One region of the Allobosea sp. 05T433 genome, then DNA from elsewhere that is predicted to be linked to it. Evidence: predicted binding sites of a transcription regulator. Region 1 holds the regulator's gene; each other region holds the start of a gene.
The links. Region 1 encodes PhoB, which activates phosphate uptake and scavenging genes when phosphate is short. Its sites were predicted from a motif close to TGTCATNNANCTGTCAT; they were not measured.
Positions count from the first base shown of each region.

Region 2: a site for PhoB is predicted at 2,799-2,815, ahead of AC1DGP_RS20110 (HAD-IIA family hydrolase). Genes of this name have one in related genera too.
Region 3: a site for PhoB is predicted at 3,241-3,257, ahead of pehA (phosphoric/sulfuric ester hydrolase PehA). Genes of this name have one in related genera too.

Region 1 is NZ_JBFTKS010000009.1:124,386-130,512, forward strand. Features, by position in the region: gene greA (transcription elongation factor GreA) at 460-927, shown strand; gene AC1DGP_RS14835 (TIGR03862 family flavoprotein) at 937-2,154, opposite strand; partial or broken gene AC1DGP_RS14840 (YnfA family protein) at 2,229-2,527, shown strand; gene phoB (phosphate regulon transcriptional regulator PhoB) at 2,647-3,345, opposite strand; gene phoU (phosphate signaling complex protein PhoU) at 3,379-4,098, opposite strand; gene pstB (phosphate ABC transporter ATP-binding protein PstB) at 4,147-4,947, opposite strand; gene pstA (phosphate ABC transporter permease PstA) at 4,992-5,879, opposite strand; gene pstC (phosphate ABC transporter permease subunit PstC) at 5,893-6,127, opposite strand, start outside.
Region 2 is NZ_JBFTKS010000014.1:144,139-150,265, reverse strand. Features, by position in the region: gene AC1DGP_RS20125 (ABC transporter substrate-binding protein) at 1-797, opposite strand, end outside; gene AC1DGP_RS20120 (ABC transporter permease) at 857-1,774, opposite strand; gene AC1DGP_RS20115 (ABC transporter permease) at 1,781-2,704, opposite strand; gene AC1DGP_RS20110 (HAD-IIA family hydrolase) at 2,902-3,660, shown strand; gene AC1DGP_RS20105 (MurR/RpiR family transcriptional regulator) at 3,657-4,589, shown strand; gene AC1DGP_RS20100 (hypothetical protein) at 4,625-5,005, opposite strand; gene chrA (chromate efflux transporter) at 5,101-6,127, opposite strand, start outside.
Region 3 is NZ_JBFTKS010000007.1:222,524-228,650, forward strand. Features, by position in the region: gene AC1DGP_RS12380 (LLM class flavin-dependent oxidoreductase) at 1-873, opposite strand, end outside; gene AC1DGP_RS12385 (LLM class flavin-dependent oxidoreductase) at 900-1,904, opposite strand; gene AC1DGP_RS12390 (flavin reductase family protein) at 1,957-2,526, opposite strand; gene pehA (phosphoric/sulfuric ester hydrolase PehA) at 3,312-4,916, shown strand; gene AC1DGP_RS12400 (ABC transporter substrate-binding protein) at 4,883-6,127, shown strand, end outside.

The DNA of each region.
Region 1 (6,127 bases):
CTTGGAGAGCACGGTGTGTCTGCACGGATCACAACGCATAACTCTCTGGCTATTGATCTGCATTCATAATCATTGGGCTATACGTCAGTCAATCGAAGCCTGCGCGCGCAACGATCGCCGTCGGGTCTCGCAACTCAGGATCAAGGTGGCCGCGACGGACGGCCGACGCAAGCGCGGCGCTCTTCCGGCATCGGCTGCCCCCTTGGGAACGGGACTGCGCTCGTGATCGGGGGCCAGGGGCAGCGCGCGATGGCTCTGCTCTTGATGGTGCGGCCGGACACGGGGGTGTAGACTGTTCGGGTCTTGTCTTCGGCAGTGCCTGATCCCCATCTCCAAGTGATCGCCGCTTCAGAGTCCAGCATCGGGTTGGCGCTGCATCGCAAGCAGTCGTGAGGACGTAACACTGAAAGCTGTGGTCCGGTTCGCCGGATGTGCCGAGATCAATAGGAGGAGGCCAGAATGACTCGCGCCTTCGTCAAGGAAGCAGAGGAAAGAGGGACCCTGGACGAGCTGCCGGACCGGCCAGTCTCGCCTCACCCGAACCTCGTGACGCCTGAGGGGCTCGCACAGATCGAGGCCCAGCTGGCGCGCTGGCATGACGAACACGCGGCGGCGCTGGCCGGAGGCGACCGCACCGAGATCGCTCAGACGCGGCGCGAGTTCCGCTACTGGGCGGCGCGGCGCGCCAGCGCCAAGCTGGCCCCTGCGCAGGAAAGGCACGACATCGTCCGCTTCGGCTCGACAGTGACGATCCGCCGGGCCGATGGGCGCGAGCAGAACTGGCGGCTGGTCGGCGAGGACGAGGCCGATCCGGCACACGGAACGCTGCCCTATGTCGCGCCGTTGGCGAGCGCGCTGATGGGCAAGGGCATTGGCGAGAGCGTCAGCATCGGCACTGAGGCGGTCGAGATCATCGCGATCTCCTGAGGCGATCGTTCAGCTATCCGCGAGCCAGGCCTGAATCCCTGCTGCAGCTGCGACTCCGGTCGCGAAACAGGCCTGCAGCAGATAGCCGCCGGTCGGCGCCTCCCAATCCAGCATCTCGCCTGCGACAAAGGTACCGGGCAAGCGTTTCAGCATGAAGCCTTCCTCGACCTCGGCCGCGGCGACGCCACCGGCGGTGGAGATCGCCCGCTCGATCGGTCTGAGACCGGTGAGCACCAGAGGCGCGGCCTTGATCAGTGCGGCCAGCCTCTCCGCGTCTTCGGGGAGTGGCCCCTTCGCCGCTTCGCGCAGCAGCGCAATCGCGGATGGAGCAAGACCTGCAGCCTTGCGCAGATGATTGCTCAGCGTCACGCCCTTGCGACGATGCGCGAGGCGCTGGACCAGCAGTGCCGCCTCGTGATCGGGCCGCAGATCGATGGTGATGACCGCCCTGCCCTCGCGCAGGATCGTCTCGCGAATCGGGGCAGAGAGTGCATAGACCGCGCCGCCTTCCAGACCCGTCGCATCGATCATCGCCTCGCCGGGCACGGATTGGCCGCCGAAGCTCAGGACGATGCGCTTCAACGGTACTCCGGCAAAACGCTCTCGCATGGTCTGGGACCAATCGACCGTGAAACCGCCATTGGCCGGGCGCAGCGGCGCGATCGCAACGCCGCGCGCCGCCAACAAGGGTGCCCAGCCACCATCCGAACCCAGCCGTGGCCAGCTCGCACCGCCGAGCGCGAGCAGCGTCGCGTCGGGCCGCGCCTCGACATCGGCGCCATCGCGGCTCCGGAACGTCAGAGCTCCCGCTTCGCTCCAGCCGGTCCAGCGCTGCCCAGGCGCGAAGGCGACGCCGAGACCATCGAGCCGGCGCAGCCATGCCCGCAGCAGGGGCGAGGCCTTCATGGCGCGCGGGAAGACGCGGCCGCTGCTGCCGACGAACGTGTCCTGCCCGAGCGCATCGGCCCAGTCGCGCAGGGATTGTGGCGGGAAGGCGCGAATGGCCGGCTCCAGCCAGGCTTGCGCATCGCGATAGCGGGGCAGGAACCTGTCGAGCGGTTCGGAATGGGTAAGGTTCAATCCGCCGCGCCCGGCCAGCAGGAATTTGCGGGCCGGCGAGGGCATGCGATCGTAGATCGTGACGGTGTCCCCGGCTGCCGCAAGGCGCTCGGCCGCGATCAGCCCGGAGGGCCCTGCTCCAATAATGGCGACGTGATGTGTGGGCATCGGTCCGGCTTGCCGTCAGCGCGCCCTGCGGTCAAGGGTAATCCCGCCCCGAAGGCCATCGACAGGGACGAACCATGCCGACCATCGCCGCCTATTTCGGCGCAGCCATTCTCGAAATCGCCGGCTGTTTCGCGTTCTGGGGCTGGCTCCGGCTCGACAAGCCCATCTGGTGGCTCGTACCCGGACTGTTTTCGCTCGCCCTGTTCGCCTGGCTGCTGACGCTGGCGGAGAGCGAAGCCGCCGGACGGGCCTATGCCGCCTATGGCGGCGTCTACTCTGGGCCGTGGAAGGCTTTCGCCCCGACCGCTGGGACATTATCGGTGGGCTGATCTGCCTCGCCGGCGCGGCGATTATTATCGCAGGGCCGCGCTAGGGTATCGGCCCGAAAGGTGGATTGCGGTTTTCGGGAAGGCCGATGCAACCATAGACGGTTAGATCGTCGGGCGGATTCGATATCCGGCCCGATGATCCAAGTCCCCGATGATCCAAGTCTCAGCTCCGCGCAAAGGTCTCGTCGAAGGCATAGCCGGCACCGCGCACGGTCCGCAGCGGGTCCTTGGCGTTGTCAGGAGTGATCGCCTTGCGCAGCCGGCCGACATGGACGTCGACGGTGCGCTCGTCGATATAGACGTCGCGGCCCCAGACCGCGTCGAGCAGCTGGGCCCGGGAATAGACCCGCCCCGGCGCCTGCATCAGGAATTCGAGCAGGCGGAACTCGGTCGGGCCGAGATGCAGCTCGCTGCCTGAGCGGCGGACACGGCGGGTGGTGCGGTCGAGTTCGAGATCGCCGGCGGCCAACAGGCCGGCGACATGACCCGGCTTGGCGCGGCGTAGCAACGCCTGGATGCGGGCGATCAGCTCGGGCAGCGAGAACGGCTTGACGACATAGTCGTCGGCCCCGGTGGCGAGGCCGCGCACACGCTCGGTTTCCTCGCCGCGGGCGGTGAGCATGATGATCGGCACCCGCTCGGTATCGCGACGGGTCCGCAGCCTCCGGCAGAGCTCGATGCCGGAAAGGCCCGGCAGCATCCAGTCGAGCAGCACGAGGTCCGGCGTATGATCGCGCAGATGCAGCTCGGCATCGTCGCCACGCGCGACGCTGTCGACCTCGAAGCCCTCGGCTTCGAGATTGTAGCGCAGCAACAGGGTCAGCGGCTCTTCGTCCTCAACGATCAGGATGCGTGCAGGCATGTCTCACTCGGTCCCAAAGGTGTCGGGCGCCGGTCACTCACCGGTGGCGGCGTCCAGAAGGATATTGGTCGTGTCGAGCTTCGGGCGGGCTGCGTCCAAGGCTTCGCCCGTGACGAGATAGTGGATCGTCTCGGCGATGTTGGTGGTGTGGTCGCCGATGCGCTCGACATTCTTGGCGCAGAACAGGAGATGCGTGCAGAAGGTGATGTTGCGCGGGTCTTCCATCATATAGGTGAGCAGCTCGCGGAAGAGCGAGGTATAGAGCGCGTCGATCTCATCGTCGCGGCGCCAGACCTCCATGGCCTTCTGCTCGTTGCTGACGGCGTAAGCGTCGAGCACGTCCTTGAGCTGGGCCTGAACCAGGCGGCTCATATGCTCGAGGCCGACGACCGCGCGCGACGGCGGCTGGAACTGGCCGGAGATGGCGACCGCGCGCTTGGCGATATTCTTGGCGAGATCGCCGACACGCTCGATATCGGCGGCGATGCGGATGGCGGAGATCAGCTCGCGCAGGTCGTTGGCGAGCGGCTGGCGCCGGGCGATGGTGAGCACCGCCTTCTCCTCTACCTCGCGCTGCAGATTGTCGAGGCGCTGGTCGGCGCTGATGACCTTCTGTGCCAGCCCGGTGTCGCGGCGCACCAGGGCGACTGTCGAATCGCCGAGCATGCGCTCCGACATGCCCCCCATCTCGGCCAGGCTGCGGCGGATCCCCTCGAGATCGGCATCATATGAGCGGACGATGTGATCAGTCATCGCGGCGTATCCTTTGTCGGCAAAGCAGTTGGAAGGCTGGGCGCCGGTTCAGCCGAAGCGGCCGGTGACGTAGTCCTGCGTCTGCTTCTTGTGCGGGTTCATGAAGATGGTGTTGGTGGCGTCGAATTCGATCACCTCACCGAGATACATGAAGGCGGTGTACTGCGAGATACGCGCCGCCTGCTGCATGTTGTGGGTGACGATGACGATGGTGAAGTCGGTCTTGAGCTGCTCGAGCAGGTCCTCGATCTTGCCGGTCGAGATCGGATCGAGCGCCGAGGTCGGCTCGTCGAACAGGATGACTTCCGGCTTCTGGGCAATGGTCCGCGCAATGCAGAGGCGCTGCTGCTGGCCGCCGGACAGGCCCATGCCGGAGGTCTTCAGCTTGTCCTTGACCTCGTCCCAGAGCGCGGAACGGCGCAGCGCACCCTCGACGCGGTCATCGAGCTCGGATTTCGGTGGCTTCTCGTAGAGGCGGATGCCGAATGCGACATTGTCGTAGATCGACATCGGGAAGGGCGTCGGCTTCTGGAACACCATGCCGACGCGCGAGCGCAGCTCGTTCACATCGATATCGTTGCTGATGACGTTGCGGCCGTCGAGCAGGATCTCGCCGGTGGCGCGCTGCTCGGGATAAAGCGAGTAGATCCGGTTGAAAATGCGCAGCAGGGTCGACTTGCCGCAGCCCGACGGTCCGATCAGGGCCGTGACATGGCGGTCCCGGAAGTCGAGATTGATGTTCTTCAGCGCCTTGTGCTCGCCGTAGTAGAAATCGAGGTTCTTGACCGCGATCCGGACGGGGGCCTCGGCATCAAGCGCTTGCGGGCTCAGTTCCAGCGTCGAAAGCATCGACTTGTTCCTTCAGATCGAACGCGACGAGGGTTTAAGGCCGTTCATTTGCCGCCCCGCACGATACGGCGGGCGATAAGCGAGAGGCACAGGATCGAGACGGTGATGATCAGCGAACCGGCCCAGGCGAGTTGCTGCCAGTTCTCATAGGGGGCGGAGGCGAACTGGTAGATCGTCACCGGCAGGTTGGAGACGCCGCCGACGAGGCTGGGCGAGAACCAGAAATTGTTGTTCAGCGCAGTGAAGATCAGCGGCGCCGTCTCGCCGGCGATGCGCGCCAGGGCCAGCAGGATACCGGTGACCATGCCGGATTTCGCCGCCCGCCAGGTCACGCTGGTGATGACGACCGAAGGCGGGGCGCCGAGCGCAGCACCGGCTTCACGCAACGAGCTCGGCACGAGGCGCAGCATGTCCTCGGTGGTGCGCACGATCACCGGGATCGCGATGATGCCCAGCGCCACGCCGCCGGCCCAGCCGGAATAGCCGCGGAATGGCTCGACCAGGATGACGTAGACGAAGAGGCCGATCAGGATCGACGGCGCCGAGAGCAGGATGTCGTTGATGAAACGGATCAGGTCCGCGAGCTTGGAGCCCTTGCCGTATTCGGCAAGGTAGGTGCCGGCGAGCACGCCCACCGGCGTCGCCACGGCGATGCCGAGGAAGGTCAGCACGATCGAGCCGACAATGGCGTTGGCAAGGCCGCCCCCCTCGCTGCCGGGACCGGGCGTCACCTGGGTGAAGGTCGCGACGGAGAGCCCGCCGATCCCCTTCACGAGCAGCATGCCGAGAATCCAGAACAGCACGAAGATGGCGAGAAGGGTGAAGCTGGTGGCGATGATCTTCATCGCCCGATCCGCGGTGCGGCGCGCGGGGCGGACGCGGCCCCAGACCTGATGAGGCGTCGTTGCGGGCGGGGTGACGGCGCTGTTCATGGCCAGGCTCCGCTCAGAAGGACTTGACGCGCGCGACAAGGATACGCGCGATCACGAGGACGACGAAGGTGACGAAGAAGAGGATGCAGCCGAGCGCGATCAGCGCGTTGAGCTGCAGGCCCATCGCCTCGTTGAATTCGTTGGCGATGCGCGAGGCAATGGTCGAGCCGGGGTCCATGATCGAGGCCGAAAGCCGGTTGGCATTGCCGACGACGAAGGTCACCGCCATGGTCTCGCCAAGCGCGCGG
Region 2 (6,127 bases), on a different contig from region 1:
GCGATCGGCTCGAGCTGGTCCGGCGGGACATTGGTGATCAGGTCGACCTCGGCATTCTTCAAGGCCGTCAACCGGCCCGAGAGTTCCGGGATGCGTTGCACCGTGACCTTCTGGAACGGCGCCTTCTCGCCCCAGAAGCCGTCGAAGCGCTCATAGACGAGGCGCTGGTTCGGCACGAATTCGGTGATCTTGTAGGGGCCGGTGCCGACGGGCTTCAGCGCGAAGGCCTCGAAATCGGCCGGCTCGGCGACGTTCGGATCGCCCGTCAGGGCCATGATGTATTTCTTAGGTACGATCATGCCCTGCTGCACATTGAGCAGGGTGTCGAACAGCGGTTCGGGCTTCGTCGCGGTGATCCGCACGGTCTCGGCATCGACCGCCTCGACCTTGGCCATGTTGGGCAGCGTGTCGCGCTTGCGCACGCTATAGGGCGCAAAACTCGCGTTGATGATGCGGTCGAAGGAGAAGACCACATCCTCGACCGTCATCGGAGCGCCGTTGTGGAAGGTCACGCCCTGGCGGATCTTGAGTTCGATCTCGGTCGGAGAAACCTGCTTCCAGCTCGTGGCGATGCCCGGCTGCCAGACGCTCTCGGCGCGGGTGGCGTCCTTGCCGATCAGCGGGTCGAAGGCGTTGAAATAGAACTGCGAGCCGACATTGGAGAAATCGCGGCCGGGATCGAGCCAGGGCGCCATGTTCTGCACGCCGACCTTGAGCTCCTGGGCGCGAGCAAGCCCGGTCAGGGCGGTTGTCGCGAGCGCGGCGGCGAGCGCGGTCTTCAGCAAGGTCTTGAGCATCAGTTCAGCCCTTTCGGTTGGAGCGAAGGTGGTTCGGCAGGCAAGGTGGAGGCGGCGCGTCAGCGTTCGCGCAGGCGCACGTCGAAATGGTCGCGCAGGAAATCGCCGAGCAGCATGGCGGCGAGGCTCACGAGCACGATCGCCGCAGCCGGCACCACCACGATCCAGGGTGCGGAGGCCATGTAGTCGCGCCCCTGGCCGACCATGGAGCCGAGCGTGGCAGTGGGGGGCTGGACGCCGAGCCCGAGGAAGGAGAGGGCGGATTCCAGCAGGATCAGGTTCGAGAAGTTCAGGCTCGCCATCACCACGACCGGCGAGACGATATTGGGGATCATGTGGACGGTCGCGATGTGCCAGCGGGTCGCTCCGGCGGCTCGGGCCGCCTCGATGAAGGGCAGTTCCCGCAGGCCGAGGACCTGGGCGCGCACAAGCCTGGTGAAATGGGCCCAATAGGCGATGCCCAGCACGCCGATCAGCACCGCGACATCGGTTCCCGCCAGCGCAACCACGAGCAGCGCGACGAGCGTGAAGGGCAGTGACAGCTTGATGTCGACGAGCCCCATGACCAGCGCATCGACCCGGCCTCCGAGTTGCCCGGCGACGAGCCCGAGCGCGACGCCGATGACGAGCCCGATCAGCGTTCCAAACAGCGCGAGCGCCAGCGTCAGCCTGAGGCCGTACAGACAGCGCGAGAGCAGATCGCGGCCGAGTTGATCGGTGCCGAGCCAATGCGCCGGATTGGCGCGCTCGAAACCGAGCGGGGGCCGCAGCCGCGCCAGCAGTTTCTGCTGGTCGGGGTCGAAGGGCGCAAGCACGGGCGCGAGCACCGCCAGGAGGACGAGCACGAGCGCCAGAAGCGCGGCCGCGACGACCAGGGCGTTCATGCCGGCCGGACGCGCGAAGCGCCGGCGCGGCTTGTGCTGCGGGGCAAGCACGATCTTGGCACCTGCAATTTTGGCGTCGAGGGTATCGGTCATGACCGCTCAGGCTCCAGCCAGGCGCACGCGCGGATCGACCAGCGCATAGGCGAGATCGACCAGTAGGTTGACGACGATGACGGCGGAGGCGACGACGAGGACGCCGAATTGCAGGACGGGATAGTCGCGGCGCAGCGTCGCTCCGACCAGCAGGTCGCCGACGCCGTTCCAGGCGAAGACGGTCTCGACCACCACCGCTCCCGAGACGAGCGTGGTGATTTGCAGGCCGAGCACCGTGATGACCGGGATCAACGCGTTGCGCAGGCCGTGATGGAGAATGATGCTGCTCTCGGCGAGCCCCTTGGCCCGGGCCGTGCGCATATAGTCCTGCGAGAGGACGTCGAGCATGGCGTTGCGAGTGTAGCGGACCAGCGCCGCGACGAAATAGGCCGAGAGCGCGACCGTCGGCATGACGTAATGCGCGAGTGTGGCCGAGCCGGCGCTGGGCAGCCAGTGCAGCGTGTAGGAGAAGACCAGCAGCAGCAGGATGGCGAGCACGAAATTCGGGATGGCGTAGCAGAAAAAGGCCGTGAAGAGCACGGCGCTGCCGCGCCCCTGGCCGCGCCAGACGGCAGCCAGGATACCGGCCGGCACGCCGATGCAGATCGTCAGCGCCAGGGTCGCGACCAGGAGCGAGGCGCTCTGCCAGAGCCGTTCGGTGAAGATCGTCGCGACCGGCCGGCGCTCCATCAATCCCAGGCCGAAATCGCCTGAAAGAAGCGAGCGCCAGAACAGCCAGTACTGCTCGGCGACGGAACGATCGAGCCCCCAATAGGCAATCATCTCGCGGCGCGAGGCGGCATCCAGCCCTTCCGGCATCAGGAAGTCGATCGGGTTGCCCGTCAGGCGCGTGGCGAGGAAGACGACCGAGGCGATCACCCAAAGCGTGATGCCCATGCGCAGCAGCCGGCCTACGAGGAATTCAAGCATGTCTTCCTCCTGCCTGGAGCCGCCGGACGTCGCCCTGCATGCCCGGCCTCAGTCGTGGCCCGTGCTGCGACGGGCTCGTTCTTGGCCGCGCTTCACGACAGGATGATGAAATAATCTCATTCGATATTGAATTTGACACTGAGTTTATCTCAGTTCATGGACGAGCCTCACTTGCTGACAGGGTTTGGATTCGCGCGATGGGGTCGTTTCACGGCATTCAGGGGTGTCTCGTCGATCTCGACGGCACCCTGGTGCGCGGCCGGCAGATGCTTCCCGGCGCCAATGCCTTTCTCGAAAGCCTGGACGGCCGTTTCGTCATCGTCTCCAACGATGCCGAGCATACGCCGCTCGAATTGTCGCGTGCCCTGAAGCGTCTTGGCCTGGTCATCGCGCCGCGCCGGATCGTTCTTGCCGGCTCGACCGCGCTCGACGAAATCGCGCGCCGGCAGCCCCGAGCCCGCATCTCCATGATGGCCAGCAAGAGCCTGATGATCCATGCCCGCGACCGCGGCCTTGTCCCGGTGCAGGAGCGGCCGGACATCGTCTTTCTCGGACGCGACCGGCATTTTTCCTATGAACGCCTGATGCTTGCAGCCAATGCGGTACGCAGCGGCGCCGAGCTCGTCGCTGCCAATCCCGATCTCGTCCATCCCGGCCCGGATGGCGCGGTGGTGCCGGAGACCGGCGCATTGCTGGCGGCGCTGCTCGCCTGCACTGGCCCCGTGCCGTACCGCATCATCGGCAAGCCGGAACCCGCCTTGTTCGAGGCCGGCCTGGCGCTGCTCGGGCTGTCCAGGAATGCGGTGCTGATGGTTGGGGACAACCCGGCGACCGATGGTGAGGGCGCACGGCGCCTTGGCCTGCGCTATTTCGAGCTTCGCGACGGGGTCTTCCCCGCCATCGCGGCGAATGCGCCTTGTCGTGACCCGGCCGGCATGCTGGCCTTCCCGGCATGACGGCGTCGAATCGCAATCCCGGATCGGCCGAGGCCGCCCCCGGCGAACCAGGCACCGAAAGGCGCAAGGGCACCGGCACGCCCGGTCTCGAGGGGGCACTCGAACGCCTGCAGGCGCTGCGCGCCAACCTGCCGCCCAAAGCTGCCCGCATCGCCGATTTCTTCATGACCCATGCCGCCGAGGTGGTGCATATGTCGGTCACCGAAGTGGCCGAGCGCACCGGCGCGAGCGAGGGCAGCGTCATCTCGCTCTGCCAGCAGCTCGGCGCGCGGGGCTTCCAGCAGGTCAAGATCGCGCTGGCGCGCGATCTGGTGCAACCGGTTCAGTTCATCCACGAGGATCTGGCCCGTTCCGACGACACCGGTGCGGTGATCGAAAAGATCTTCCGCAGCGATCTCCAGGCCCTGCACGACACGATGAAGGTGCTCGACACCACGGCGATGGAGGCCGCGGTCGCCGCGATCCTGAAGGCGCGCCGCGTCGAGCTCTACGGCATCGGCAGCGCGGCCCCGATCGCCGAGGATGCCAATTACCGCCTGCTGCGCATCGGCATCGAGGCGAAGGTCGTGGTCGATTCCCATGTCCAGGCGATCAGCGCCTCGTTGACCGGGCCTGACGTGGCGGTGATCACCATCTCCCATTCCGGCAGCACGCTCGAGACGGTTGCAGCCACGAAACTTGCCAAGGAAGCCGGCGCGACGACGATCTGCATCACCAATTTCGGCAAGTCGCCGCTGCTCGCCCATGCCGATATCGTGCTGCACACGATGGCGCGCGAAACGCAGTTCCGCACCGAGGCGATGACTAGCCGGATCGCACAACTTGCCATCATCGACGCGCTGATCGCCTGTGTATCGCTCGCCGATTACGACAAGGCCCTGGCGACGATCGGCAAGACCTTCGACGTCCTGTCGAGCAAGCGCTTCTGAGCCGGGGGCAGGGGAACCTCATCCCACGGGCGGACCTATCGCGTTTGCCGCGACAGCCTGCCCTCATAGGGCACACCCAGCCCTTGCGGTTGAAGCTGCAATGTTGTGCTGGATGTCCAGACTTCGAAGCAGTCCTCGCCCCGCGCTGATTGCCAGCAGAGCGCGTCGCCCTTGGCGAACCAGCGGAGATCCTGCCGGCGGCTCATCGCATATTCCGTGAGGTTGCCGCCGGGCTGGAAGCTGTAACGCCAGTGCACGCCGTCACTGAATTCCTTCCCCGACATCAAGCGATCGATCGCTGTGCCGTGAATGCGCCTGAAGCCTTTCAGCTCGGGGCGATGCTGCGCCCATGTCGTCGAGATCTGTCCGGCTGCTGCCAGTGCGAACAGGGGGAGGGCCCATCTTCTCATGCGCATCAAGATCTCCGGTGGCGCGTGAGCCGCCGGCCGCCAGCAGCCCTGGCTCCAAACGCCAGGACCGCGTCGGCTGCGAACAGGTGCGTGGCCGGCCGCTAGATCGATCCCGTGACGAATCCAAAGAGGACCCCAAGGACGGAGCATGCCGCCAGCACCCCGATCATGCCGACCTTGAAGCGAAACACCGCCAACAGCGCGCCAATTGTCAGGATCAGAGACGGGATGTTGACGGAGCTGAGCTCAGGCACGTCGACTGTCACGCCAAACCTATGAACCTCGCGCAGCTCTGAAAACAGCACGTGGAGCGCAAACCAGATCGCGAGATTGAGAATGACGCCGACGACAGCCGCGGTGATCGCCGACAAGGCGGCGGACAGGGCTTTGTTGCTGCGCATCGTCTCCATGAAGGGCGCGCCGAGGAAGATCCAGAGAAAGCAGGGGACGAAGGTCACCCAGGTGGTGAGCAGGCCCCCGAGCGTGCCGGCAAGGAGGGGATGAAGCGAACCCGGTGCCCGATAGGCCCCCATGAAGCCCACAAACTGGGTGACCATGATCAGCGGACCGGGAGTCGTCTCGGCCATGCCGAGCCCGTCCAACATTTCGCCTGGCTTCAGCCAGCCAAAGTGCTCGACTGCCTGCTGCGCGACATAGGCGAGCACTGCGTAGGCGCCGCCGAATGTCACCATCGCCATCTTGGAAAAGAAGACCGCAATGTCAGCGAAGACATTGCCTGGCCCCAATAGGGCCAGCAGCCCGAGAACCGGCAGAATCCACAGAAGCAGACCAACCCCGGCGACCTTCAGCGACCAGCTGAGTGGCGGGCGAGCGTGAGCCGGAACCTCGTCGCCGAGCGCCGTATCGGCATCCGCGACCTGCGTGCCGCCGAGCCTGCCGTGCCCGTTGCCCGTCAGGAACGCTGTGAAGCCTGCGCGTCCGCCGATATAGCCAATCAGCCCTGCGGCCAGAATGACCAGTGGAAACGGCGCTTGAAAGAAGAAGAGCGCGACAAAGGCCGCGGCGGCGAGCCCGATCAGGACGTTGTTCTTGAGCGCGCGTCGCCCGATCCGGGAGACCGCCTCGAGCACGATGGCGAGGACCGCCGCCTTCAGGCCGAAGAAAAGC
Region 3 (6,127 bases), on a different contig from region 1:
GACGAGGTCGCGGATGGCGCGGTATTTCTCCTCGGCTTCCCGCTCGGTCGCTCCCACGATCGGGCCGATGCCCGGGAAGACCTTGATGTCGCTCGCGCTGCGGCCATGGGCGATGGCGCTGTTCTTGATGCTGCGATAGAAGCCCTGGGCCTCCTCGAGTGCGACATTGTTGCTGAAGACGGCATCCGCGTGCTTGCCGGCAAGCCCGATCCCAGCGTCGGAGGCGCCTGCCTGGAAGACGACCGGCTGCCCTTGCGCGGAGCGGGAAATGTTCAGCGGCCCCTCGACCTGGAAGAAGCGGCCCTTGTGCCCCAGCGTGTGGAGCTTGGCCTTGTCGAAGAAGACGCCGTTCTCGCGGTCCCGCGGGAAGGCATCGTCGTCCCAGGAATCCCAAAGGCCCTTGATGACATCGAGATATTCGGTGGCGATCTCATAGCGGAGGGCATGCTCCGGATGCGGCCGGCTATAGTTGCGGCCCGAGCCTTCGAGCGGCGAGGTCACCGCATTCCAGCCGGCGCGCCCGCCCGAGATCAGATCAAGCGAGGCGAACTGGCGCGCGATGGTGAAGGGATCGCTGTAGGAGGTCGAGACGGTGCCGACGAGGCCGAGCTTGCTGGTCGAAGCAGCCAGCGCCGACAGGATCGTCAGCGGCTCGAAGCGGTTCAGGAAATGCGGGATCGACTTGTCGTTGATGTAGAGCCCGTCGGCGACAAAGGCGAAGGCGATGCCGGCACTCTCCGCCTTGCGCGCGGTGCGGACGAAGAAGTCGAAATTGACGCTGGCATCGGCAGGGCTGCTGGGATGGCGCCAGGAGTTCATATGGCTGCCCGGGCCCTGCAGCATGATGCCGAAAGTGATGGGTTTCTTGCTCATGGAACGTGCTCCGGTGGAGAAAGTGGTCAGGCCGCGGCCGTCAGGACTTCGTCGGCGAGCAGCGCGATCGACGCGAGCCGCTGCTGCCGGGCGGCTGCCGGCGTATCGAGGATGAATTCAGCGATGCCGAAGCGCCGGTGCAGCGCATCGAGCTCGCGCCGGACCCGGCCCGGCGTGCCGGCGACGATGCTCGGGCGGCGCAACTCCGTGCGGTAGGAGGTCACGCCCGCTTGCCGGGCGTATTCCGCGGCCTGCGCTTCGCTGCCGACATTGAGAGCCTGACCATCGTTGAGGTAGAGACGCACGATCTGCAGCCCGTCCGCGATCCGTTCGGCTTCCACGTTGCTCTCGGCGGCCAGCGCGGTCACCGCGAGGAGCGGCGTGCCAGGGCCTCCTGCATTGGCGAAGGCCTCGATGCTTGCCTCGATCGCTGCGTGATCGCCATTGAGCTGACCGGCAAAGACGAACTGCCAGCCCTGTTCGGCGGCAAGTCGCGCGCTTTCCGGGCTGCCGCCGAGCAGGAAGCGCTGCGGCACCTCGGGCGGGATTGGCGCTACAAGGGGCCGGTCGAGGGCCTGGCCAGCGTCCGTTCCGTGATCGAGATAGGCGCCGAGTTGGCGCAACTGCGTGCCGAACTCGCGCCGGACGGCGGGATCATGTCCCCATTGCAGCGCGCGCGTGGCCAGTGGCAGTCCGCCCGGCGCCTTGCCGATGCCGAGATCGACCCGGCCCGGTGCGAGTGAGGCGAGGACGTGGAAGTTCTCCGCCACCTTGTAGGGGCTGTAATGCTGGAGAAGGACGCCGCCCGACCCGACCCGAATGCGCGAGGTGCTGGCCAGGATATAGGCCGCCAGCACTTCCGGAGAGGAACTGGCGACGCCCGCCATGCCATGATGCTCGGCGAGCCAGAAACGGTGATAGCCCCAGCGCTCCGCATTCTGAGCAAGTGCGACCGAGCGGGCGAGGGCGATGCTGCCGGTCTCGTCGTCGAAGACGGGGCTCTTTTCGAGCAGGCTGAGGCGATAGGTCATTGGAGCGGCCTTCGTGAATGCAGGTCTGCGTGCGGGTTTGGGGCGGGTGGAATCAGAGCGCCCGCAGGCCGAGCGCCGCCGCGGCCTCGTCCGCCATCCAGCCGAGGCGCTCGTAGTCGCCCCGCCAGTAGACGAGGGCCGCTTCGTCGGCGCCGAATCTGACGGCCCGCACGCGGCCGATGACGATGCTGTGGGAATGGCGCTCGATCAGTTCCTCGACTTCGCAGTCGAGGGAGGCGAGCGTGCCCACCAGGAGTGGGGCGCCGGTTGCGGCGGTGGTCCATTCGGCGTGCCGGAAGCGCTCGACGCCCTTCTCGCCGTTCCGTCCGGCGAAGCGATACGCGATCTGCTTCTGCGCCGCATTCAGGAAGTTGATGCCGAAGGTGCGATACCGCTGCAGGGTCGGATAGCTCGACGATGTGCGGTTGAGTCCGAACATGACGGTCGGAGGCTCGGCCGAGAGCGAGGCGACCGAGGTCGCCGTGAGGCCGGTCCGATCCTCGCCTGCGCCGGTCGTGATGACACTGACCCCGCCAGCGAGGTGGCGGAAAGCGGCACGGAATGCTGCTGCTTCGTCGCGAATCGTGGGCGAAGCTGTTGGCAAGCGCGTGACGATGCTCATGGGGAATCCTTCAAGCCATGCGGGCGGGTTTGGACGCAGCGATCTCGCAACGGCTGTCGATCAAGCCGTGCGTTCGCCGACCGAGCCGGCCAGCGGCCGAGCCGAAAAGAGGGGTGGTGGGACGTTCCGAGCGGGCCAGAACACTGTCTGACCCAAATCCGAGGCGTCGACGGTGTTCGGCATGGCTCCGCCCCGGCCGAGCTGAGCGGCGTTACCCACGCGGGATCAGGAGGAGCGGGGCGCGGTGCCGTTCAGGCCCGGCACGCAGGAGCGTTCAACATCGATGCGCCCGATCAGACGCAGTTTTATGAATATAAAGTGGAATTCTCTTCGATGTTGATTCAGTCATGAACGTGTCTCCAGCAATCGGGAGCCCACGAATGCATTCGTGGTGCTTTTAGCTTTGGTGACGCGGTGCAAGCTGCTCCAGCAAATCCCGCGATCGACACCGTCGATACTATGATCATTCTGCATCAGGTTGCTTCGGTCAATGAAACGTCTTTTCAAAGATCGCTCTCGAACCGGGATAAACGCCTCTGGACGGCGAGGTGCTCGAAAGGCTTTGCCTCATGCGCTGGACGTACGTGACCTGCGGGGCATCCCGCCTTCGTCAGCGCGCAACTCCGACATTGCTGGCGCACCGGCAGCGCGCTGGGCAGAGACGCAAGGTCACCATTCCAGCTTGGCGAACACTCGCAAGATGGCTGCCCTGGCTTTCATCCAACAGTCATCCCGGCGTCATCCAGGCGACCTAGGCAGGCGGCCTCACAGCTGGATTGCCGAGAATGAAACGCCAGAATGTTCTCCTGATCGTCGTCGACCAATGGCGCGCCGATTTCATACCGCATCTGATGCGGGCCGAGGGGCGCGATCCCTTCCTGAAGACGCCGAATCTCGATCGCCTTTGCGCGGAGGGCGTGACCTTCCGCAACCATGTCACGGCCTGCGTGCCTTGCGGTCCGGCCCGGGCCAGCCTGCTCACCGGCCTCTACCTGATGAACCACCGCGCCGTGCAGAACACGGTGCCGCTCGACCAGCGCCATTTCAATCTCGGCAAGGCGCTGCGCGCCATCGGCTATGATCCTGCGCTGATCGGCTACACCACGACGACGCCCGACCCGCGTGCGACCTCGAAGAACGACCCGCGCTTCCTCGTGCTCGGCGACCTGATGGACGGTTTCCGTTCGGTCGGCGCCTTCGAGCCCAATATGGACGGCTATTTCGGCTGGGTGGCGCAGAACGGCTTCGAACTGCCGGAAAAGCGCGAGGATATCTGGCTGCCGGAGGGCGAGGACTCGGTGCCGGGCGCGACCGACAAGCCGTCGCGCATCCCCAAGGAATTCTCCGACTCGACCTTCTTCACCGAACGCGCGCTGACCTATCTGAAGGGGCGCGCCGGCCGGCCGTTCTTCCTGCATCTCGGCTATTATCGTCCGCATCCGCCCTTCGTTGCGCCGGCGCCCTATCACGCGATGTACCGCCCGGAGGATATGCCCGGGTTGGTGCGGGCGGAATCACCGGAAGCCGAGGCGGCTCAGCATCCGCTGACCAAGTTCTACATCGACTCGATCAAGCGCGGCTCCTTCTTCCACGGCGCAGAAGGCTCGGGCGCGACCTTGGACGAGGCTGAAATCCGCCAGATGCGGGCGACCTATTGCGGCCTGATCACCGAGATCGACGACTGCCTCGGCCGGGTTTTCGCCTATCTCGACGAGACCGGGCAGTGGGACGACACGTTCATCGTCTTCACCAGCGATCATGGCGAGCAGCTCGGCGACCACCACCTGCTCGGCAAGATCGGCTTCAACGACGAGAGCTTCCGCATTCCGTTGGTGGTGAAGGACCCGCGCGGAGCGGATGAGCGTCGCGGTGCGATCGAGGCCTCCTTCACCGAGAGTGTCGACGTGATGCCGACCATTCTCGACTGGCTCGGCGGCGAGGCGCCGCGCGCCTGCGACGGGCGCTCGGTGATGCCGTTCCTCAGCGAGGGACGGCCGGCGGATTGGCGCAGCGAGCTGCACTACGAATACGATTTCCGCGACGTGCACTACTCCCAGCCGGAGCAGGTGCTGGGCCTCCACATGGATCAGTCCAGCCTCTGCGTGATCCAGGACGAGCACTACAAATACGTCCATTTCGCCGCGCTGCCGCCGCTCTTCTTCGACCTCGCCAAGGATCCGCACCAGTTCGTCAATCTGGCCGAGGACCCGGCCTATGACGCCCTGGTGCGCGACTATGCCCAGAAGGCGCTGTCCTGGCGGCTGATCCATGCCGACCGGACCCTGACCCATTTCCGCTCCGGCCCGCGCGGGCTCGAGGAGCGCGCTCCCAACGCCACCCCCTCAGGAGATGAACAATGGTCGGTTCCTTCACGCGTCGCGGCGCAATAGCGCTCGGCGGCTCGGCCCTCATTCTGCCGCGCTTTGCGATCGCGCAGGCCGATAACCGGCCCTCGATCACCATCGCAGTGCAGAAGATCGCCAATTCCAACACGCTCGACGTGCTGCGCGAGCAGTCCAATGTCGGTGAGCGTGTCTTCTTCTCGTCGATCTGGGAGGGGCTGATCGGCCGCAACTGGCTCGGCAATCTCGAGACGGTTCCCGGTCTTGCCACCGAGTGGAAGCGCATCGACGACAAGACCGTCGAGCTCAAGCTGCGCCGCGGCGTGAAGTTCCATAACGGCGATGAGCTGACGGCGGAGGACGTCGCGTTCTCCTTCAGCAAACAGCGCATGTTCGGCGACACGCAGCCGTCGCAAGGCAAGACGATCTCGGTCGACTTCGTCGTGGGTGGTGGCCGCGCCAACAAGGAACTGCCGGCGGAAGTGCCGGCGGTGGCGCGCCGCTCCTGGCCGGCTCTGCTCGGCATCGAGATCGTCGACAAATACACGGTGCGCTTCGTCAACGGCACGCCCGACGTGACGATGGAGGGCCGCATCTCGCGCTATGGCAGCGAGATCATGAATCGTCGCGCCTTCGAAGAGGCGAAGACCTATAGCGACTGGGCGACCAGGCCGGTCACGACAGGCCCCTACCGGATCGCCGAGTATCGCCCGGACGTCTCGCTGTTGCTCGAGGCCCATGACGAGTACTGGGGTGGCCGCCCGCCGCTGAAGTCGATCCGTTTTGTCGAGGTGCCGGAGACGGCGTCCCGCATCAACGGGCTGCTCTCCGGCCAGTACCAGTTCGCCTGCGATATCCCGCCGGACCAGATCTCGCAGATCGAGAAGAATCCCGCCTTCGAGGTACAGGGCGGGACCATCCTCAATCACCGCCTGACGGTGTTCGACAAGAACCATGCGCAGCTGCAAAATCCGCTGGTTCGCCGCGCCATGACACATTCGATCGACCGGCAGGCGATCGTCGAATCGCTTTGGGCCGGCCGTACCGTCGTGCCGAAGGGGCTGCAATGGCCCTATTATGGCGAGATGTACCACGCCGATTGGGCGGTGCCGGCCTTCGATCTGAAGCTGGCGCGCGAGCTGGTCAAGCAGTCCGGCTACAAGGGCGATCCGATCCCCTATCGGCTGCTCAACAACTACTACACCAACCAGACTGCCACGGCGCAGGTCCTGGTCGAGATGTGGAAAGAGGCGGGGCTC